Regions from separate parts of the Streptomyces nodosus genome, predicted to be linked through region 2. Evidence: riboswitches for the same ligand, from Rfam matches in the RefSeq annotation. Region 2 holds a riboswitch; each other region holds the start of a gene.
The links. A riboswitch is a leader RNA that binds a small molecule or an ion and turns the genes downstream of it on or off. The one in region 2 is predicted to bind cyclic di-AMP.

Region 1 (7,427 bases), 1.1 Mb from region 2:
TGCTGGATGGCCTCGACGTCGGCGTCGGTGGGCTCGGTGCGCGGGGTGGGCGGCGGGGCGGTTTCCATGATTGTCTTTCTCATCGGTCACTGATTCGTCCGGGCAGGGGTTCGGCCGCGGGGCCGGTCACCGCGTCATCGGCGCGCGACGGCCCGGTGGTTCACCCGGCGCGGGGTCCGGCGGGACGGCTCACCGGCCCGGCTTCTCGAGGGCGTCGGACCGGTCGATCCCGTCCCAGATGCCGGTGTACCAGGGGCGCGCGGCGGTCGCACGGTTCGTCCGGGACTGCTCGACCGCGTCCGGGTCGATCACGATGTAACCGGTCTCCCCCGGCATCACATAGTGCAGCCGCTGCCGGATCTGCTGCTGCGCATAGGCGTCATCCTGCCAGCGTGCCTTGAGATCGCGCAGCTGTTCGACGCGCTGGCGTGCCTGTTCCTGCCGGCGTTCCATGTCGGCGATCTCGGCGCGCTGGGAGACGTACTGCCGCATCGGGTACGCCAGCGCCACGATCAGCGAGCACAGGACGAGCGCGAGCAGGGCGGCCCGCCCGGTGAGCCGGGAACGGCGGGCCTGGCGTCTGGTCTGGGAGCGGTAGACCCGAGCCGCCGTCTGCTCCCCGAGCAGCCGCAGCCTGGTCGCGGTGGAGAACCGGTCACGGTCCTTCACGGCCATGTCTCCCGCCTCCCCTTCATACGCACGTACGTCCCCGCACACGGTACGGGACCGAGTACGGGGACGTACGTACGACTGGGCCGTGGCCCTGGACGGCTCAGCCCTTGAAGCGCGGGAAGGCGCTGCGGCCGGCGTACACCGCGGCGTCGTCGAGGATCTCCTCGATGCGCAGCAGCTGGTTGTACTTGGCGACACGCTCGGAGCGGGCCGGGGCGCCGGTCTTGATCTGGCCGCAGTTGGTGGCGACGGCCAGGTCGGCGATCGTCACGTCCTCGGTCTCGCCGGAGCGGTGGGACATCATGCACTTGAAGCCGCTGCGCTGGGCCAGCTCGACGGCGTCGAGGGTCTCGGTCAGCGAGCCGATCTGGTTGACCTTGACCAGCAGGGCGTTGGCGGCGCCGTCCTCGATGCCCCGGGCGAGGCGCTCGGGGTTGGTGACGAACAGGTCGTCGCCGACGAGCTGGACCTTGTCGCCGAGCTTGTCGGTGATGACCTTCCAGCCGGCCCAGTCGTCCTCGAACAGCGGGTCCTCGATGGAGACGAGCGGGTAGGCCGCGACCAGCTCCTCGTAGTACTCCGTCATCTCGGCGGCGGAGCGCTCCTTGCCCTCGAAGAGGTACTTGCCGTCCTTGTAGAACTCGGAGGCGGCGACGTCGAGCGCGAGGGCGATCTGCTCGCCGGGGACGTACCCGGCCTGCTTGACGGCCTCCAGGATGAGGTCGAGGGCCTCACGGTTGGAGCCGAGGTTCGGCGCGAAGCCGCCCTCGTCGCCGAGACCGGTCGACAGGCCCTTGCCCTTCAGCACCTTCTTGAGGGTGTGGTAGACCTCGGTGCCCCAGCGCAGCGCCTCGGAGAAGGACTCCGCACCGATCGGGGCGATCATGAACTCCTGGATGTCCACATTGGAGTCGGCGTGCGAGCCGCCGTTCAGGATGTTCATCATCGGCACCGGCAGCAGATGCGCGTTCGGGCCGCCCAGGTAGCGGAAGAGCGGGAGGTCGCTGGCCTCGGAGGCGGCGTGGGCGACCGCGAGGGAGACACCCAGGATGGCGTTGGCGCCGAGGGAGCCCTTGTTGTCGGTGGCGTCCAGGTCGAACATCGCCTGGTCGATCAGGCGCTGCTCGGTGGCGTCGTAGCCGACCAGCTCCGGGCCGATCTGCTCGATGACGGCGAGGACGGCCTTCTCGACACCCTTGCCCTGGTAGCGGTTGGGGTCACCGTCACGGAGCTCGATGGCCTCGAAGGCACCGGTGGAGGCGCCGGACGGGACGGCGGCACGCCCGGTGCTCCCGTCGTCGAGGCCGACCTCGACCTCGACCGTGGGGTTGCCTCGGGAGTCCAGGATTTCCCGGGCTACGACGACGTCGATGGACGGCACGAGCATCTCCTTCATGGATGTGACGCTGAGAGTGCGGGGCACCTTGCGACTAGAGCCTAACCGTCCGGGGTCAGCGGCCGGCCGACCGACCGTCCCACGGACAGAGTGACCGTACACATTGTTCCCGCCCGGAACAAAGGGGGGAGTGAAAGCCCGGTGAAATTCAGCGGTCGTACGGGCGAAAAAGCCCCGCTCCGGGCGTGCGGGGGAACACGCGCCGGAGCGGGGGGACCGTGGGGACGGGGCGACCGCGGGGACGGGGTGGCCCTCACCCGGCCGTCAGCGGGGAGGTCGGTGCACGAGGGCCTTGCGGTCGGACCGCCGGAGGGCCGTCACTTCAGGTGCAGTTGCTGACCCGGGTAGATGAGGTCGGCGTTCTTGACGATGTCCTTGTTCAGCTCGAACAGCTTCTTCCAGCCGCCGCGGACATGGTGCTCCGCAGCGATCGAGCTGAGGGAGTCGCCCTTGACGACCTTGTACTCGCCGTCGCCCTTCCGGATCTTCTGGGCCTTCTGGCCGGCCGGGGCGGTGACGGTCTTCTGCGCGGCCGGACGCTCGGCGCCGCGGGAGGCCTGCTGCGGGGCGGCCGGACGGGAGGTCTTCGCACCACCGGCGGAGGCACCGGAGGAGGTGCCGGCGGCGGCGCCGTTGTACGGGGTGCCGGACAGGCCCTTGCCGCAGACCGGCCAGGCGCCCTTGCCCTGACCCGCGAGGACCTTCTCGGCGACGGCGATCTGCTGCGCCTTGCCGGCGAGGTCGGCGCGCGGGGCGTACGCGGTACCGCCGAACGCGGCCCAGGTGGAGTTCGAGAACTGCAGACCACCGTAGTAGCCGTTGCCGGTGTTGATGGACCAGTTGCCGCCGGACTCGCACTGGGCGACGGCGTCCCACTCGGCGGCGGTGGCGGCGGAGGCGTTGCCGGCCACGAGCAGCGGCGCGGCGACGGCGGCGCCGGTGACACCGGCGAAGGTGATGGCGCGGACGGCCTTGGACGGGCGGCGACGACTGCTCTTGCCGGAACACAGCATGGTTCGATCCCCTCACCGACGCCTGCGAGGTGAGCTGTCGGGTTCGGGCCGGTTGAGTTGCCCGGCCGCGCGTCCCCTGGACGCGCGGCTCCACCCCAAGCCGTTCCCGGTCAACTCCCGGGCGCGGCACTTACCTTGGGTCCCCCGCTCCTGCCTGCGGCGCATGGCGCGACGACTGTTCCCGTACGGCCGCTGGCAGGATTCGGCGTTGCGACCGTCGGGGCCCGCGGTGGCGAGCGGACATGACCGTAAGCAGCCGATCCGCCGATTTCCAAAGACGATCAGGGCCTTTGAGACCCATCTCTCACCCTCGCCAAAACGGACATCGATGAAGGAAACGGGGCACTAAGTGCCCCCGTCCGGGACTCAGTTCAGTGCTGGTCCGCCGACTGTCCATCGTCGACCGCAAGGTTCTGACCGGGGACGATGTGGTCGGGGTCGGTGCCGACCGTCTGCTTGTTCCCGTCGTACAGCGCGGACCATCCGCCCTTGACGCCGAGCGAGTGGGCGATGCCCGCCAGGCTGTCCCCGGCGCGGACGATGTAGGTGCCGGCCTCGGCGTCGGCCCCGGCGTCCCGCGCGGTGTCGGAGCTGCGCGAGGCGTGCCGGCCCGTCGTGTCGTCGTCGCGTCCGTCCACGGCGGTCTCTTCGGCGCTGCCACCGCGGTGCCGTCCGCCGCCGGAGGCGTCGTCGACCTCCTCACCCGAAGGGGCGCCCTGCTCCTGGGATTTGCCCGACTTGTCGCCTTCGTCGGCGCTGCCGCTCTTCTGGTCGGACGGGGCGGTGGACTCCTGGGAGGCGCCGGCACCGGCGTCGCTCCCTTCGGAGTCGGCGGTCGCCTCCGACGAGGGGGACGAAGAGGGTGCCGGGGTGACCGGAGTGACCCTGTCGGGCGACTCGGACAGTCCGAAGCCCACCACGCCGGAACCGGAGGAGGGAGCGCCGGACGCGTCTCTCGCCAGACCCGTGTCGACGCCCGCGGAGCCGGAGTCCTGCTCCAGGCCGGAGACCAAGCCGCAGGAGGCCCAGGAGGAGGCGCCGCGCTCGTCGAGGATCTTCTCGGCGACGGCGATCTGCTGCGAGCGGCTCGCGCGGTCGGGGCTGGAGGCGTAGTCGAGGCCGCCGTGGGACTCCCATTCCCCCTGCGTCATCTGGAGGCCGCCGTAGCGGCCGTTGCCGGTGTCGGCGCTCCAGGCGCCGCCGCTCTCGCACTGCGCGACCTGGTCCCAGGTGGCACCGGTGGCCGCGCTCGCGCCGGTGGCGCCCAGGAGCGGGATCGCGATCGCCGATCCGGTCACCCCCGCCGCGACAAGAACGGCCGGAGCCTGACGGGGGCGACGATGACGGCCGTTCCCGGAGAGCATGCGCTTGCCTTTCGCACGACAGCAATGGTCGGCGCGGCGGTTGTGGCGACCACCGCGTTGCTGCGTGAATCTATTGGCAGTCGGTCGCTTGTCACAAGTCAATGCAGCGCAGATCACGTCGGGATCACGAAGCTGAGGAGCTGTCATGTTTTCCCGGCCGTCGGCGGGTTCACCTTTTCATCCGGTGGATTCCGGGGATTCTCTGCGACCTTTCCCCGGAACCGGTGTGAACTCCACGGGAAGCGTACGCAATCCACGCATGATCAACCCACCGCGCCAGCGCAGATCGGCCGAATCCACCGCAAGGCGGAGGTCCGGGAGACGGGTGAGGAGGGTGCCGAGCGCCGACTGTCCCTCCAGCCGGGCCAGCGGGGCGCCGAGGCAGTAGTGGATGCCGTGGCCGTATCCCAGATGCTGGTTGTCACGACGGGTGAGATCGAGCACATCGGGGTCGGCGAACCGCTCGGGGTCCCGGTCGGCGGCCGCGAGCACGACGAGCACCGGATCCCCGGCGGCGATCCGCTGCCCGCCGACGGTGAGCGGCTCGGTGGCGAAGCGCCAGGTGGCCAGTTCCACCGGGCCGTCGTAGCGCAGGAGTTCCTCGATCCCGGTTTCCAGCAGTCCGCGTTCCCCGCGGGCCAGGGAGTCCTGGAGACGGGCCCGCTGACCGGGGTGGGTGAGCAGGGCGTAGGTGCCGTTGCCGATGAGGTTGACGGTGGTCTCGAACCCGGCGAAGAGCAGGATGAAGGCCATGGCGGCGGCCTCGTTCTCGGTGAGGTGCTCGCCGTGGTCGGAGGCCCGGATGAGCCCGGAGATGAGGTCCTCGCCGGGTCCGGGCTCCTCGGACAGGGCCTGGCGCTTGCGGTGGATGAGGTCGGCGAGATAGCCGCGCATCTTCTTGACGGACCGGGCGACCCCGCCCCTCGGCCCTCCGCCGTGCCGGATCATCATCCCGGCCCAGTCGCGGAAGTCGTCCTGGTCCTCGCGCGGGACGCCGAGCAGGTCGCAGATGGCGTAGATGGGGAGCGGGAAGGCGAACTCATGGATGAGGTCGGCACTGCCCCGCCCGGCGAAGCCGTCGATCAGCCGGTCGGTCAGTTCCTGCACGCGCGGGGCGAATTCGGCGACCCGCCGGGGTGTGAAGGCCTTGGAGACGAGTCGGCGCAGCCGGGTGTGGTCCGGCGGATCGATGTTGAGCAGATGGGTCATCAGCTCGGCCTTGCGCTCACCGGGGATGCCGGTCTTGCCCTTGGCGTGTGCGGGCTCGTCATGATGCGCCGGGTTCTTGCTGAGCCGCTGGTCGGCAAGGGCCTGCTTGGCGTCGGCGTACCGGGTGACCAGCCAGGCCTCCACACCGCTGGGCAGCCGCGTCCGGTGCACGGGCGCGTGCTCGCGGAGCCAGGCGTAGGCGGGGTAGGGGTCGCTCGCGAACTCCCAGGTGAAGAGTTCGGGGGGCACGGGGGCGGTGCCGGGGGTCTGGGGCTGGCCGTTCACTCCCCGACGGTATCCGAGCGGCGCCGCCCCACGCCCCCGCGCCGGCCGGACCAGACGCCGGGCGCCACGCTCCTCGGCCCGGTGCCCGGCCGCCGCTCAGCCGGTGGGTTGCCGGCCGGTGGCCTCCGCGGTGCGGATCGCGTCCCGGTAGGCGCGTGCCGCGGCGCGCAGGGCGGCCTCCGGGTCGACTCCTTCCGCCTCCGCGTGTGCCGCCATCGCCAGGAGTTCGTAGCCGATGTCCTCGCCCTTCGGGAGCGGGACGTCCAGGCCGGCGGTGCGGACGCGGGAGGAGAGCTTGGCGGCCAGGGCGAGCCCCGGCTGGCCCAGGGGCACCCCCTCGGTCACCGAGGTGCGCTGCTTCTCCACCGCCTTGGTGCGCAGCCAGTGCTCCTTGACCTCCTCGGGCGTCGTCGCGGTCTCGTCGCCGAAGACATGCGGGTGGCGATGGATCAGCTTGGCGACGATGCCGCCCGCCACGTCGTCGATGGAGAAGGGGGTGTCCGGGTCGTCCTCGGCTATCCGGGAGTGGAAGACGACCTGGAGCAGGACGTCGCCCAGTTCCTCGCGCAGTTCTTCGCGGTCGCCCGTCTCGATCGCCTCGACCAGTTCGTACGCCTCCTCGATGCCGTACTTGGCCAGGCCCTCATGGGTCTGGCGCGAGGACCAGGGGCACTCGGCGCGGATGCGGTCCATGACCTGGACCAGATCGAGCAGGCGGGCCCCGGGCAGGTCGTACGACGCGGGGAGCAGCTCCAGCTCGGGCATCCGGACGCGGCCGGAGCCCGCCAGCCGGGCCAGTCCGTCGGTGAGGTGCGGCTCGCCCTCGCCGGTCGCCACGACGACCACCGTCCGCCCGCCCGCGCAGGCGTCGACCAGCTCCTGGGCGGTGGGGGCGGCCTCCTCCACGGCGGTGCCGGCCTCCCGCAGATAGGGCAGCTGGGGGTGGGCGCCGTCCGCGCACAGGACCCGGTCGGCCGCGCGCAGCGCCTGCCATGCGGGCCAGGACAGCAGGCCGGGCGCGACCCGGTGGCTGGTGGTGAGCAGGACGACCCGGCCGGGGGCAGGGTCAGGGGCGTCGTCGGTCCCGTACGGACCGTCCTCGCGGGGGCTGGTGGTGTTCACGATTCGAACGTAACGCACGCCGCGGAGGTGACCCGGAGATTGTCCACAGGCCCGGCAGCTCAGTCCGATGAACAGTCCGGAGCAGGGCCACGGGCCGACCCGGGAAAAGCCCGGCCCGGGGCCGGTGGAACGGGCCCTGCAGCCCCGTCCCCGCCATGCCCCCGCTACGCCGGCTGCTGCGGCTCCGCCGTGGCCTCCTGGATCCAGGGCGTCTTCCCGTCCACCCGGCTGCTCTTCTCCACGTCCCAGGCGCCGTAGCGCGGGTTGAGGTCGATATGCAGGTCCTTGGAGGCCTGGGACATCGCCTTCCAGAACGTGGTCTTGCCCTCGGTGGTGTTCATGTCGATGCCGAGCGCGACCGCCAGC
Region 2 (7,427 bases):
AGCCCTTCTCGTCCTGGGGCCGCACCGCGTGCCGCTCGCCCTTCAGTTCGTCGCCCTGGGTGACCTTCGTGCCCTTGGGCGGCGTGAAGTCGAACGTCGACGCGGCCGGCCTGGCGAAGGAGACCTCGGTGAAGCCCGCGTCCAGGACGGCCGCGCCGCCCGTCGCCGGGGTCAGGGTGAACTTCAGCGGCAGCCCCGTCTTCGCGTCCACCGCGATGCTGACGGCCCCGACCGTGGTGCCCGACTGCTTCGGCCTGATGAGCAGTTTGTAGGCGTCCCGCCCGGCGATCTGGGCCGTGCCGTCCACCGTCACCGAGGTGGTCTCGTCCGCGGCCTTCAGGGCCTGTTCGGCGAAGTCCTTCGGGGTGGCCGGCACGTCCTCGGGCGCCGTGCCGCCGTCCCGGTGCTCACCCGCTCCGGACGCGTGGTACGCCTCGTTGGACGCGCTGTCGTACGCCCATACGTCGTCGCCGTTGCGGATGACGCTGTACTCGGCGGCCTTCTCGACGAGCGAGAGCTTCTGCTTGTCCTGGCCGTCGGTGGCCACCCGCACGGTGTGGGTGCCGGCGGCCAGTTCCATCAGCTTGGAGCTGGGGTCGGCGGCCGAGCCGTCCTTGCCGCCCGCGCCCTGGGAGAGGGCGCCCGCGCCGAGGCCGTCCGCCAGGCCGCCCAGGTCGGGCAGGCCCAGATCGGTGCTGATCTTCACCGTGCCCGACAACTGTTCGACGTCGGAATCGGCGATCTTCTGGATGAGCTGCTGCGCGCTGATCTTCGGCAGATCGGGGTCGCCGGATCCGGCGAACGCCGGGGCGAGCCCGATCGTCGCCGCGGCCACTCCCACCACCGTCACCGGGACGACGTACCGCGCGGCCGTGCGCCGGCCGTCGCGTACGTCCTCGACCTCCCCGGCGGGTGTGCTGTCGTCGGATGCGTACGGTGCCATGTCTGCCTTACCTCCGTCATCGGCGGCGGCCTTCGTCCATGTGCCCCACCCCTGCGCCGCCATTCTCACCCGGACTCCGGTGAGGTGGTGCTTCTCATCTGACCAAATCGGCCGGGGAGAAGCGTCAGACCACGGACTCAACTCCGCGTAATCCTGCGGTATGACATGACGGTCCGGCCCCCTGACCCGTCCCGTAGGGGGCGCCTCGGACTTCCCTGGTACTTCCCCTGGCCGGGCGCCCCTGCCCGGTCCCGTACGGGGACGCGGCCGTCCCGGTGGCCGGCAACGCGCCCGTCCCGGCGGCCTTCTCAGCCGGCCCGGTGCACCACCGCGTCGCACAGCTCCATCAGGGACGCCCGGGCGCCGCACTCCGGCAGCGGAGCCAGGGCCGCGCGGGCGTCCTCCGCATAGCGGATCGTGTCGCGGCGGGCCTGCTCCAGGGCCGGGTGGACGCGGAGCCCGGCGAGGGCCTCGGCGTGCCGGGCGTCGTCGGTGAGGTCCGAGTCCAGGAGCGCGCACAGGGCGAGGTCCTCGGGCAGCCCCAGCCGTTCCGCGCGCTCGCGCAGATGCAGGACCGGGAGGGTGGCGATGCCCTCACGCAGATCCGTACCGGGGGTCTTGCCGGACTCGTGCGAGTCCGAGGCGATGTCCAGGACGTCGTCGGCCAGCTGGAAGGCCACGCCCAGTCGCTCGCCGTACTGGGTGAGCACATCCACGACCGTCTCGTCGGCGCCCGACATCATGGCCCCGAAGCGGCACGCCACCGCCATCAGCGAGCCCGTCTTGCCGCTGAGGACGTCCAGATAGTGCTCCACGGGGTCGCGGCCGTCCCGGGGGCCGGCCGTCTCCAGGATCTGGCCGGTGACCAGCCGCTCGAACGCCTCGGCCTGGATGCGGACCGCCTCAGGGCCGAGATCGGCCAGGATGTGCGACGCGCGGGCGAAGAGGAAATCACCCGTGAGGACCGCGACCGAATTACCCCAGCGACTGTTCGCGCTGTCCACCCCGCGGCGTACCTCGGCCTCGTCCATCACATCGTCGTGGTACAGCGTGGCGAGGTGGGTGAGCTCCACGACCACGGCCGAGGGCACCACACCGGGCGCATACGGGTCGCCGAACTGCGCCGCGAGCATCACCAGCAGCGGCCGGAACCGCTTCCCGCCCGCGCGGACGAGATGCTGCGCGGCCCCCGTGATGAAGGGGACCTCGCTCTTGGTGGCGGCGAGCAGCCCCTCCTCGACAGCGGCCATTCCGGCCTGGACATCGGCTTCCAGGGCCTGGTCCCGCACGCTCAGCCCGAACGGCCCGACGACGGTCACGTGGGGTCTCCTGTCTGCTGACGTCTACTGACGATCACACGGTCGGTCTCAAGAACGGTCACTCGGTCGATGACACCGCCACTCGACGCGGCTCATCGCGTTTGTCGATCTGTCGTTGCCTTCACTCAAGTCAGCGTATCCGGTCAGGTTTCGATCACCACGAGCGCCCACTGTTCCAGGCCGGGCGGTATCGGATCACGAACGGTATGTTCGTGATCAGGTGATATGCAGACATATTTATCGACATACCCGAACAGTGCCTCTCGCAGCCCGGTACGGCCCCTCACGTCCTCCCGTCTACACCACCGGCCGCCGCGACACACCGGGGTCCACCGCGGACGTCGCCGAAGAGTCGAAGGAGTCCGAGGTCACGCGCATGCACATCCGTACGTCCTTGCCCCATGAGATCACCCACGGGGACTTCTGGATCCCGCTGCGGGACGGCACCCGTCTGTATGCACGCGCCTGGCGTCCGCTGACCTCGGGGCCCGTCCCGGCCCTCCTGGAATACCAGCCGGGCCGCCTCACCGACGCCACCGCGCCCCGCGACCGGCAGCGGCACCCCTGGTACGCGGGCCACGGCTATGTCTCCGTACGGGTGGACGCGCGCGGGTACGGCAACTCGGACGGCCTGCCGACGGCCGACCCGCATGCGGCGACCGCACTCCTCGACGGCGTCGATGTCGTCGAGTGGCTGGCCGCCCAGCCCTGGTGCGACGGCCGGGTGGGCATGTTCGGCATCTCCTGGGGCGGCCTCGCCTCGCTCCGGGTCGCGGCCCTGGCGCCCGAGCCCCTACGGGCGGTCGTCGCCGTCTGCCCCGCCGGCGAACGCCACTTCGAGGATCTGCGCCGGACCGGCGGCTCCGTCCTCGCCGGCGGTCTGCCCGCACGGGCGGCGGCGCTGCTCGCACTCGCGGCCCTGCCCCCGGACCCCACGTATGTGGGCACGGTGTGGCGGGACGTCTGGGCCCGGCGCCTGGAGGCCATGGAGCCGCTGGTCGACGCCTGGCCGGGCGACCCGGTACCGGACGGCCCCCGGCCGGACGGCGGCCCCGGGGAGGACCCGGGCACACCCCGGGCGGCCGTCCTCGCGGTGGGCGGCTGGCACGAACCGCACCGGGACACCGTGCTCGGACTGGTGGAGCAGCTTCCACCCGACCGTGTGAGAGGCCTGATCGGGCCATGGTCGCTCCAGTACCCCGACCACGGTCAGCCGGGCCCCGCGATCGGCTTCCTCCAGGAGACGCTCCGCTGGTGGGACCACTGGCTCAAGGACGAGGACACCGGGGTGATGGCGGAGCCGGTGCTGCGCGCCTACCTCGACGGCCCGCATCCCCCGGCGACCAGCTACGAGGTGCTGCCGGGCCGCTGGATCGGCGAGCCGGCCTGGCCCTCGCCACAGGTCACCTGGGTCTCGTACACGCTCCAGGGCGCTCCCGTACTCGTGCGGTCCCCCATGCACACCGGGCTCGACGCCGGCCGCTTCGCCCCTCGTGGGAACGACGCCGATCTGCCGCCCGACCAGCGGGAGGAGGACGCGCGCTCGGTGTGCTTCGAGTTCGCGGCGGCCGAGGAGACCTGGCTGCTGGGACGGCCCCGGGTGCGCCTGCGGCTGACCTGCCCGGTGCCGCGCGCCCAGGTCGTCGCCCGGCTCTGCGACGTGGCGCCCGACGGGTCGTCGACGCTGGTCACCCGGGGCGCACTGAATCTGCTCGCACGTCATGGTCCCGACCGGGAGACGCCCTGGCCCCCTGGCGCCACCGAGGATGTGGTGTTCGCGCTGAACGGCATCGGCCACACCTTCCGCGCCGGGCACCGCATCCGTCTCGCCGTGTCCTCCGCGTACTGGCCGTGGCTGTGGCCGCAGCCGGGTTCGGAGGCGGGCTTCACCCTGGACCCGGCGGGCAGTTCGCTGGAACTCCCGGTACGCGCGAGGGAGTCCGGGCCCACGATCGCCTTCGCCGAGCCGGAGCAGTACGAGCCGCTCCGCGTCAGCAGCCCGGCCACGCTCGAGGAACCCCGCCCGGAGCGCCTGGTGGTGCGGGACACGGCGAAGGGCGAGTGGCTCCTGGTGGTCGACCCGAGCCGCGACGGCACCCGGGTCTACCCCGACGGCCTCGAGGTCACCGAGGACGCGTTGGAGGCCTACACCATCGGGGACTCGGGACCCTCCACCGCCCGCGCCCGGAGCGACCGGTCGGTGCGGCTGCACCGGCCCGAACAGGGGTGGGACGCGCGGGTGGAGACACACTCCGAGGTCAGCTGCACCGACACGGACTTCGCCGTCTGGACCGAGATCGTCTGCAAGGACGGCTACGAGGTGGTGTTCCACCGGACCTGGGAGCGGCGGATCCCTCGCGTGCAGGGATAGACGGCGGGTGCACGGCGACCACACCCCACTCCCATATGCCCTGAAACGGGAGAACCTTGGGCGAGTGACCCTCAACACAGCAACGCTTTATGTCCGTTTTAAGCATCTTTGCGGGCTTTTCTTCACCCAATACCCCCTCGCCATCAACAAGGACTCGCGAGTGAATTGGGTCACCTCAGGGCATGATCACCCTTTTCTGGCCATATCGCCAACGCCCTCCGCGCGCATGGCCAGTTGAACCCCCCTCAACACATTGGATCACCCCCCTTATTCCCTCAAGTCAGGGTTATTCGGGCAGGAGTGTGACTTTCGAGCTTGTTCCCGATATGTGCGGTCGCATACCTTCCTCTCACCGCGAGCGGAATGCCGAATCCTGCCGCCGCTCGAGGCTCCTTCTACACACGACGGCAGGAGCGGGGGACCCAGGTAAGCCGCCGCACCGGACACCGTTCCGGAGCGGCTCGGGGTGAAGCCGCGTCTCGACACCGAGACCGGCCGGGCACCTCCCCGCCCGAACCCGACAGCTCACCTCGCAGGCATCGGAGAGGAAAACGACATGCCCGCTTTCTCCCTGCCCGCACGCCGTCGGAACCGCAACTCCAAGGCCGTCCGTCTGACCCGCGCCCTTGCCGTCGCGGGCACCGGAGCCGCCGTTCTCGCCCTCCCGATCCTGGGCGCGACCGGCGCCTCCGCCGCCACCCCCGCCAAGGCCCCGATGGCCCTGACGGCCTCGACCAGCACCTCCGGGAACCTCGACGGCTGGATCCGTCAGTCGCTGTCGATCATGAAGCAGCACGGGATCCCCGGCTCCTACAACGGCATCTACCGCAATGTGATGCGCGAGTCCTCGGGCAACCCGAAGGCCATCAACCTCTGGGACTCCAACGCTCGTGCGGGCATCCCGTCCAAGGGCCTCCTCCAGGTCATCGACCCGACCTTCAGCACGTACCACGTGCCGGGCACGGCCTTCGACCCCTACGACCCGATCGCGAACATCACGGCCGCGTGCAACTACGCCGCCCACCGGTACGGCTCGATCGACAACGTCAACAGCGCGTACTGAGATCCGCCCTTCGGGATAAGCCGAGGGCTAGCGCCCCGGGAACAGTCGTTCGAGGACGACGGCGATGCCGTCGTCCTCGTTCGATGTGGTGATCTCGTCGGCGACCGCCTTGAGTTCGGGATGGGCGTTGGCCATGGCGACGCCGTACGCGGCCCAGTCGAACATCGGTATGTCATTGGGCATGTCCCCGAAGGCGACGGTGCCGGACCGGCTCAGTCCGAGGTGCTCGGCGGCCAGCGCCAGCCCCGTCGCCTTGGTGATGCCCGAGGGCTGGAGTTCGACGGTGCCGGGCCCCGACATGGTGACCGTAGCCAGGGAACCGACCGCGCCACGGGCCGCCGCCGCCAACGCGTCGTCGGACAGGGCGTGATGGCGCAGCAGCACCTTGCTGACGGGCCGGCGCCACAGGTCCTCGCGCCGTCCCACCCGTACCGCGGGCAGGGTGGGGTGCGGCATCCGGTAGCCGGGCTCGATGAGCGTGAGCCCGTCCACCCCGTCCTGGTCGACGGCCGCACAGACCTGCCCGACCTCGGCCTCGATCTTGCCGAGCGCGGTCTCCGCCAGCTCCCGGTCCAGGGTGGCGGAGAACAGCAGCCGGTCGGCGCCGGCGTCGTACACCTGCGCGCCCTGTCCGCACACCGCGAGCCCCGTGGCGCCGAGGTCGTCCAGCAGCGGCCGTACTCTCGGCGCCGGGCGCCCCGTCACCACCAGGTGCTGTGCGCCGGCCGCCACGGCCCGGGCCAGCGCGGCCCTGGACCGGTCGGAGAGCGTGTCGTCACCTCGCAGCAGCGTTCCGTCCAGATCGGTGGCGATGAGTGTGTACGCGAGCGGTGCGGCCATGATCAGAGAATACGGACGGAGCCGTCCCGGCGGTCCCGCTCCAACCGACCCCGGGTGCTTCGGTGTTCAGCGGTGCGCCGCCGTCAGATGCTTGGCCAGGCGCGGGGAGGCGAACTCCGTGCCGCACACGAACCGCATCACCGGACCGTACGAGGCCGCTGCCGGAAGTCCCGTGAAGTACAGACCCGGGACTGAGGAGGCATAGCCCGCGCCGAGCCTCGGTGCACCCCGGCTCACCGCCAGCTCCGTGCGCAGCTCATGGCCCAGGAAGTCCATGGCCGCGATGTCCACGCGGTAGCCGGTGGCGGCGATCACATGGTCCGCGGCCAGTTCCTCCGTGCCGCCGGTGTGCGAGCGGACCGTCAGCACCGGTCCCCCGTGCGACGCGGACGCACCCACGACCCGGTCCACGTCGTGCACCTCCACCGTGCCTTCGAAACGCTCCCGCAACCACCACGCGCCGAGCGGGCCGAGCACCCGGCGGACCAGATAGTGGCGGGTCCCGGCGGGCAGAAAGCGGTACGGGTGCGGGTAGTAGCTCAGCGCCCACAGCGACCAGGCGCGGCCGAACGGCGATTCGGGGCGCAGCCTCGGCTGCCGCCACGGGGGCGCGCCGAAGGCGACCTTGCCGCGACCGCGTGCCACCACGCGCACCCGGGCCCCCGCCTCGGCCGCCAGCACCGCCGTCTCCAGCGCGGACTGCCCCGCGCCGACCACCAGCAGTTCCTTGCCGGAGAACCGGTGCAGATCGTGGTGCTGGGAGCTGTGGGAGACCGGGCCGAGCGGCGTGGGTCCGTCCGCCGCGGCCGTCGCCAGCTCGGGCGGCAGATGCGCGAGCCCCGACAGGCCCGTGGCCACCACGACCGCACGCGCGGCGAAGAGTTCACCCGA
Region 3 (7,427 bases), 590 kb from region 2:
GTTCGGCGAGCTCCCCGATACGGCGGTCGAGGGTGCCGGTGGTCTCGGCTGCCTTGGTGGAGTACTTGGCGACGTACGAGGCGACGGCCTGTTCGGTGATGTCGGAGCCGTCGCCGAAGGCCTTCACCGGCCGGACGTCGAGCTGAGTGCCCCAACGGAAGGACCGAGCCGGTTGGTCCTCAGCGGCCGGGACGGAGACGGACGTGTAGGAGTGCGCCGCAGCCGCACGGAGCGCGTCGGCGAGGAGATCGACCGTGGCCCAGGCGGGCGGCGGCGTTCCGGGCTCCTCCGGTCCGTCGAGCCGAATCACTGCATGGAAGTGCAGGGCACCGCGCTTCTGGAATTCGGCGACCTTGCCGTACGAGACGCGGAGGCGGTCGGCGAGTTCACGGCGAGTGAGGCCGGCGCGGGCGGCGAGTTCGCGACGCAGGCGTGTGGTGAAGCGCTGCCAGAGCTGTCCGGCGTGGTTGTTGAACAGGACGGCGCCCGCGTAGTCGTAGGTCGCCGGGTCGAGGGCGGTACCCAGCTCCGGGGCATCCGTGGCGTGCTGGGCACCGCAGCGGCAGGTGCCGTGGTCGGGCCGGTTGTGGACCGGGCCGAAGGACGGAGAGTGGCGAAGACGCGGGAGTGGTCCCGGACGGTGGTGGGGACGTCGCGGGTGGGAACTCCCCGGCGGCGTACTCGAACTGAACGAGACGCCAGAGGCCGGCGTCGCCCGCGAAGTCTGGGAAGAGACAGGCATCCACGTCGAGGTCGACGAACTGACCGGCGTCTACAAGAACACCACCCGAGGTGTCGTCGCCCTGGTCTTCCGCTGCAAGCCCTCCGGCGGCCTCGAGCGCACATCAAGCGAGTCGACAGCCGTCTCCTGGCTCACACCCGACGAGGTCAGCGAGCGCATGTCCGAGGTCTACGCGATCCGACTCCTGGACGCCCTGGATGGCAACGGCCCCCACGTGCGGAGCCACGACGGCAAGCAACTCATCCCAGCGGGATAAGACTTTCCCTACTTCATCAAGGCCCGCGCACGGCGCGGGCGCGCGCCGCCTCGACGGCGCGGCCTGCCTCCTGTCTCCGCCCCGGCTGGCCGCGCCCGGCGGCGCGCTGCGTGCATGCGGGCAAGGGCGGGACGTCATCCGCGGGCACAAGATATGCCTCCGGCGGGGGATCGGCCGGCACCGGGATGGAGGGGGCGCCGTTCCCGACTGCGGGTACATCGTGGCGTGCGTTGGGGGGCTCCCATCCCGTCCACCGTCGACCCAGGCAGAGCCGAGCAGACGCGGCCCATGGCGTCCAGGTCGTTCGTACAGTGGCGCGCTCCACCTGGACGCCATGAACCACGCCTACTCCACGGTGTGTGGGTCGACGGCGGACGGGATGGGAGCTGGGGCGAGTCGTGAGCAGGTCGCCCCGCCTTGCCCTTTTCCTGGATTCTCACCCCGCAAGCCCCAAACGAACCTTAACCTGACTAGGTACGAAAAGAGGAAGGCGAGCAAAAAGCAACCGCCAGGAGGATAACAAAATGACCGACCCTACCGAGTTGATGCTGACCGACCTCTCGAATTCTTACACAGATTCGAAAGTTTCGAATGCTTTTCTCCGTCTGTACGTGAGTGATCCTCGATTCGGCCGCGCTTTCGCTAGCTTTCACGAACAGCTAAACGAGCATTTCGAATCCATCAACGACAGGGCGGAGACGACCCACCACTACTGGGCCGAGCAAAGCAGAGGAATGCTCGCACTCATCAAGGAAGTCACCAACTTCCTCGATTCTCTCAAGCATGCCGGAATGCAGGTGCACCTCGCGGAGTCCTATGCAGGTGCAATAAAGGGCTGTCAGTCTTGGCTGGTGCGCAGCGGGGGCAGCGCCATCCCGGACGACTTCGAGCAAATTGAAATCATCAAATACGAGCCAGTTTTCTCGCGTCCAGACACCGAGATCAAACTGAAGAAGTCCAGCCAGCGCAACCAGCTGCAGCTTATCGGCGAAGGCTCGTACGCCAAGGTGTTCTCGTTCATCGACCCTGACTACGGAATCAAATTCGCCGTCAAGCGCGCCAACAAGGACATGAGCGACCGGGATCTTCATCGGTTCCAGCAAGAGTTCGAGATCCTCAAGCGCCTCAGATTCCCGTACATAGTTGAGGTATTCCAGTACGACGCAACTCGCAATGAATACCTAATGGAGTTTTGCGAGTCCACGCTCCGCAAGTACATCAAGAAGCGCAACAACACGTTGCCGTTTTCGTCACGGAAGAGAATTGCGCTGCAATTCTTGTACGGCGTCAACTACATCCACAGCGAAGGCCTGCTTCACCGCGATGTCAGCCTCCAAAACGTTCTAGTGAAGACCTTCAACGGTGGGGCTGTCCTTGTAAAGCTGTCAGACTTCGGCCTCGCCAAGGACAGGAATTCTGAGTTCACGCGAACGAAGACGGAGATGCGGGGAACCTATCGGGACCCCCTCCTGGAGAACTTCAAGGACTATGGCGTACGCAATGAAATCTACTCGATCGGCTGGGTACTTTCCTATATCTTCACTGGAAGAGATGCTCTAATGTCCCAAGATGATGCGCCGAGTCAGATCGTGCGGAAATGTGCGGCGCATGATGTCGCCCATCGGTACGGGAGCGTACGCGAACTAATTGGCGACGTCGAGAGACTGGAATCCACCCCGCCGCCCACAGACGCTCCGGCATAACGCTTAGGGGGGGTGAAGCCCTCTGACATCCACGGCTGACATCAACGGTGTAGGACGGGCGTGCACAGCAACGCCCCCGCCTGGCCGTCACACCGACCATCAGCAGCACCTGGAACGAGGACGGATCGAACTCCTAAGAAGTCGTCTCATTTGGTGAGTCTGCGGTAGCAAATGAGGGTGCAGGCGATCGCGGTGAAGGCCAGGAAGTGCTCCGCTTTGCGCTCGTAGCGGCGGTGCAGGCGGCGGCATCCGGCGAGCCAGGACATGGTGCGTTCGATCGTCCAACGGTGCCGGCCGAGTCGTGTGGAGGACTCGATGCCTCTGCGGGCGATGCGGTGTCGGATACCGCGCATGCGGAGCCATCGGCGCAGGTGGTCGTAGTCGTACCCCTTGTCCGCGTGGAGCTTGGCGGGCCGTCGCCTGCGCGGGCCGCGGCGGGAGCGGATCGGCGGGATCCCGCGTACGAGTGGCTCGAGCGCCTGGCTGTCGTGGAGGTTCGCACCGGAGATGCCGATGGACAGGGGCAATCCGGTCCGCTCGGTGATCAAGTGGATCTTCGAGCCCTTCTTGCCTCGGTCTACAGGATTCGGACCTGTCAGCTCCCCCCTTTCAGGGCCCGCATGTTCACCGAGTCGATCGCGCAACGGGACCAGTCCAAGTCGCCGCGTGAGCCCAACTCGTCGAGGACCAGCCGGTGCAGCTTGGCCCACACCCGAGCTGCGGACCACTCGGTGAAACGCCGGTGCGCGGTCGGTCCCGACGGGCCGAAGACCGGCGGCAACTGCCGCCAGGTGCAACCCGTCGTGGCGACGAAGATGATCGCCGCGAGGACCTCACGGTCACCGTGCCGTCGCCGACCCCCGCCCTGTGGGCGTGTGGGGGCGGGAGGCACCACACGCTGGAAGAGGTCGTACAACTCGTCCGGCACCAAGCGTTCCACCATCAGCACAAGCCCAGACTACCGATCACCCCAAATGAGACGACGTCTAAGGAGGTGCTCAAATGACGAGTTCCGACGGTTTGGCAGTAGCGGCCACCGCCGAACACACCGCAGTCCAGATCTCTGCAGCTGAGGTAACCCGCAGAGAGACGGTCTCCGTGTAGCCGTCATAGGCAAGGCCGTTATCCAATACCGGAGGCCAACCACGAGCACGCCACGACTCGACCGTGATTCGCTCAACAGCCCGAGCATCACGCCCAAGCCGGAAGCTCATCGTGTTCAGCACAGTCCACCCATTGCGGCCGTGCTCGTACAGCCGGCTGTTCTTGGGTGAGTGCTCACAGATACCGACCTTGGCGGCCGCAAGAGTCGACTTGATCACCAAGTAGAGCAGCGCCGGTCGATCAGGTTTGAACCCATGGTTGGCACATGCCGCACATGGACCGCCGCTGAAACGGGCGTTCAGGGACGGGTCGCAGTAGTGACCCAAAGCCGAGCACCGGCCCGGCCACATGGTCGTATCGTTCGTGTACGGGATCCCCGTGTCAGGCTCATAGCCCCATGCACGCGCTATCTGGCGCGCCTTCTCGTCCGGGAATCGGGCCTTACCTCCGCAGTGCTCGCAACTGCCCTGTCCTGAACGTATGTTGTCCAAGCGTGGACTGACGACGTTCCAGCAGCGGAGGCACCAAGCGTGGACGGGCTGCCTCACCTCGTGGATTATCTCCATTGGCAGCACACGGCCGCGGGTGATCATGTCCGCACGGCGCTCATTCGCTCGCCGATTCTTGCGGCAGTGACCGCAACCAGCGCCCCCATACACCGGGTTACGGATATAGCTAAGGTACACGTCGAACGGTGTCTCATGGCCAGGGCATCGCTTGTTGAGACACCGGACCCGCCATGGCAACGACGTGCGGCCCGGGTAAGGCTCGATCGGTTCGCAGCCGGCCTCCTTGAGTTCCGCTGTCGCTCCGACGTGATCGGTCTTAGGTTTCTTCGTCACAGGCACATCCTGGCAACGAGCACTGACATACGGTCGACTGCGGCATCTGCTTCAAGGCATTGACGGAACGAAGAGTTGTGCCAGAACCGTGCCAGATCGTGCGGGGAACCATGGGGAAGGGCGGGGACCAGGCCGCCGACCAGTCAGGTCCCCCTAGCCGCTCCGCCGCAGGTCAGCCCAGCAACCACCCGTGAGTAACCCGAGCTTCCCAGGCTGATGGCTCACGGGCTGCTGCTGCAAGCCGGCCGGGGCAGCCTCCCCTCTTCGACGAGACCCGTAGCCTGGCTGAGGTGTATCAGAGCACACCGACAGAGAGACCCTGGCTTGGGTGCCAGGGTCTCTCTCGGGCTCGTCAACGTCCTCTCACGGGGTCTCCGTGATGACCTTGGTCTCCGTACGTCCCCGAACGGTGAAGGGACTACGAAGCTACGGATGGGTTTCCGTGATCAGGGCCAGATGTAACCCAAGATCATGAGGAAGAGAACCGCGACTCCAACGGCTGCACCACCTGCTGTCTTCACGGCCTCGTAGTACGACACGCCCTCCATGGTCCGATGAAGGATGCCGGCGAACATTCCGATGATGATCGCGATCAAGACCGCGATCAAGGAATCGGTCTTCTTGTTCCTCGGGGACTGATGAGGAACGGGGAATTGCGGGGTGTTCTGCGGCGCACTCATGCGCAACCCTTCGTCTGCCGCCTACGAAGGATGACCTGTCGGGTTCGGGCTGGCGAAGTTGCCCGGCCGCTGCTGCGACTTCACCCCAAGGGCTGCTCGGCCCGGTCATGGCGTGACCGTTTCGGCGACCCGTCGTGCATGGGCCCTCCGTTCCTGCCTCGCCATACCTCGTATTGGCATCCAGGCGTCGGCAGGACTCGGCGCACGCCCAGACCGCCCCACCTATGGCGGTGGGGGCTTGTCGTCAGACATGGAGCTTGGCCCACGAATGTCCGCAAATCCCAATCGGATCGAGGATTTGTGAGGTTCGTCACCCCCCTGAGGGGCCCGACGTCCTGTCCAACGACCATGCGGCGAAGCATTGTTGACCTTAAATCGAGGTTGATTGCTCCGCCTGCGACTACGTTGGCGCATGAGCCAGGGTCGGTACAAACCCGAGGGGGAGGGGAGTCGCGGTGGCGTTGCTGGCTCCCCTCCCCCTCGGGAGAGTTGTCATCTGCAGGTACGTCGTTCGAGTCCGCCCTTCAGAGCCCTTGATGTTCGCCAGCCGCCAGAAGGTGTCCGCGGCTGGCAGCTACGCGAAGGACGTCTCGGAGAGCCCTGGTCAGCTCTCTCGCCAGTCGCTGCACTTCCGCCGGGTTCGTGTCCTGGTCGCCGAGGACCTCCAACGCCTGCTCCAGCAGATCGGTTGCTGAACCGAGCTGGACCGCTTCGATGTTGTCCGCCAGGCGGGACATGTAACCGCCCCGGTCGTCGGTGCTCAGGTAACAGGGCTTGCCCTCCGGACCCGTCCATGGGAGTAGCCGCAGCTTGTTCGGTGTGGTCATCCCCGAGTCTTCCTGTCGTCGGTCACGTGGTGAACGGTGAATACGGCGTCGACACGATCCCCCGGGAACGACAACAGCCCAGCTTCGACGACGCGGCCGGTGGCGTCGGTTGCGATGCGGGTGATCGCGAGCACGGCCGCGGTGGCGCCGATGCGGAGGGCCGTTGCCTCGTCCGGCGTCGGGGGACGAGCACACACCGTCTCCCGGACGGCGGCCGGCGGCGGACCGAGAACGGCGAAGCGTCTGACCGCCGCCCGGCAACCGGATTCGTCGTCGAGCACTCCAGCAGGGGCCAGATCTCGCGGCATGTAGATGCGGGCCAACCCGCGCGGTGACTCCCCTTCGAGGCTGAAGCAGCTGAACTCCGCGAGGGGACAAGGCCGACAGGTCTGCGGGGGCCTGAACCGTGGCGCTGCGAACGGTGACGCGCAAGGACGGCTCAGCGGCGGTCCAGGGGTCCAGGGGGCCAGGATGCCCCAGTCGCCCACATACATGATCTTCCGTAGAGGGCGGCGGACGAAGTTGCCCTTGCCGTGGATCTTCTCAACGAGGCCTTGGCCCTGGAGCACCGCGAGGGCATGTCGCAGTGTCACCGTGCTGACCGCGTATCGCTCGGCCAGAACGGCTTCGGACGGCAGCCGTTCCCCCAGTTGGACTCGGCCGGTCGTGATCTGTTGCCGGAGGTCGTCGGCGATGTCGTGGTGACGGGAAGGCACGAGTCCGGTCACCGCCATCTCAGCGTCCGCACGGCGACGAGCCGGGTACGCGTGTGTATGTCAGCAGCTCACCCAAATCGAAGACCAGTTGCTTCGCTCCCTGGGGAAGCTGGAAGAGGTCTCTCACTCGGCAGGCCCGGCCGCCGAGCTGGATGATGTCGCCGCGCTGCACGGTGGCCGCGGTGATCTCGATGTTGGAGACCAGCGCGCCACCGAGAATCCGGTCGATCACGGCGCCACCCCCACCGGCGTGGCCAGGCCTACCGCCGAGTGGCACGGGCAGTCGCACACCTCGTAGATCACCGGTACGTCAATCGGTGCTGACACCGGGGAGGACTCCGCGCAGACGGGGTGTGTGCCGATCCGGCAGGCGGCCGAGCGGTAGGGGACGGACGAGGTGCCCGTGAGGTGCGACTTCCGGCCGAGGGACATCAGCGGACCCCCACGAGGCCCTGGGGCCAGGCATCGGCCGGCAAGTGGGGCGCGACGATGACCGTGCGGGTCCGCTCGCGCCTCTCCCAAGCCAGAACGTACAGGCGGACGAGTGCGACGTCCTC

Region 1: linked by a shared signal. The riboswitch ahead of CP978_RS14465 (LysM peptidoglycan-binding domain-containing protein) and the one ahead of CP978_RS19680 (transglycosylase SLT domain-containing protein) in region 2 are both predicted to bind cyclic di-AMP.
Region 3: linked by a shared signal. The riboswitch ahead of CP978_RS16975 (hypothetical protein) and the one ahead of CP978_RS19680 (transglycosylase SLT domain-containing protein) in region 2 are both predicted to bind cyclic di-AMP.

Annotation. Positions count from the first base shown of each region.
Region 1 is NZ_CP023747.1:3,202,011-3,209,437, forward strand. Features, by position in the region: gene CP978_RS14450 (DUF501 domain-containing protein) at 1-68, opposite strand, end outside; gene CP978_RS14455 (FtsB family cell division protein) at 190-675, opposite strand; gene eno (phosphopyruvate hydratase) at 773-2,059, opposite strand; gene CP978_RS14465 (LysM peptidoglycan-binding domain-containing protein) at 2,386-3,081, opposite strand; cyclic di-AMP (ydaO/yuaA leader) riboswitch at 3,086-3,253, opposite strand; gene CP978_RS14470 (LysM peptidoglycan-binding domain-containing protein) at 3,453-4,445, opposite strand; gene CP978_RS14475 (cytochrome P450 family protein) at 4,623-5,939, opposite strand; gene CP978_RS14480 (nucleoside triphosphate pyrophosphohydrolase) at 6,036-7,061, opposite strand; gene CP978_RS14485 (SurA N-terminal domain-containing protein) at 7,226-7,427, opposite strand, start outside.
Region 2 is NZ_CP023747.1:4,348,213-4,355,639, reverse strand. Features, by position in the region: gene CP978_RS19695 (LolA family protein) at 1-943, opposite strand, end outside; gene CP978_RS19690 (polyprenyl synthetase family protein) at 1,252-2,262, opposite strand; gene CP978_RS19685 (CocE/NonD family hydrolase) at 2,639-4,633, shown strand; cyclic di-AMP (ydaO/yuaA leader) riboswitch at 4,988-5,187, shown strand; gene CP978_RS19680 (transglycosylase SLT domain-containing protein) at 5,190-5,696, shown strand; gene CP978_RS19675 (HAD family hydrolase) at 5,724-6,536, opposite strand; gene CP978_RS19670 (FAD-dependent oxidoreductase) at 6,603-7,427, opposite strand, start outside.
Region 3 is NZ_CP023747.1:3,753,539-3,760,965, forward strand. Features, by position in the region: partial or broken gene repSA (replication initiator protein RepSA) at 1-663, opposite strand, end outside; partial or broken gene CP978_RS16955 (NUDIX hydrolase) at 660-998, shown strand; gene CP978_RS16960 (protein kinase family protein) at 1,523-2,701, shown strand; one part of gene CP978_RS16965 (IS5 family transposase) at 2,848-3,306, opposite strand; one part of gene CP978_RS16965 (IS5 family transposase) at 3,309-3,644, opposite strand; gene CP978_RS16970 (hypothetical protein) at 3,700-4,023, opposite strand; gene CP978_RS16975 (hypothetical protein) at 5,094-5,327, opposite strand; cyclic di-AMP (ydaO/yuaA leader) riboswitch at 5,331-5,464, opposite strand; gene CP978_RS16980 (hypothetical protein) at 5,852-6,154, opposite strand; partial or broken gene CP978_RS16985 (GntR family transcriptional regulator) at 6,151-6,882, opposite strand; partial or broken gene CP978_RS16990 (hypothetical protein) at 6,879-7,102, opposite strand.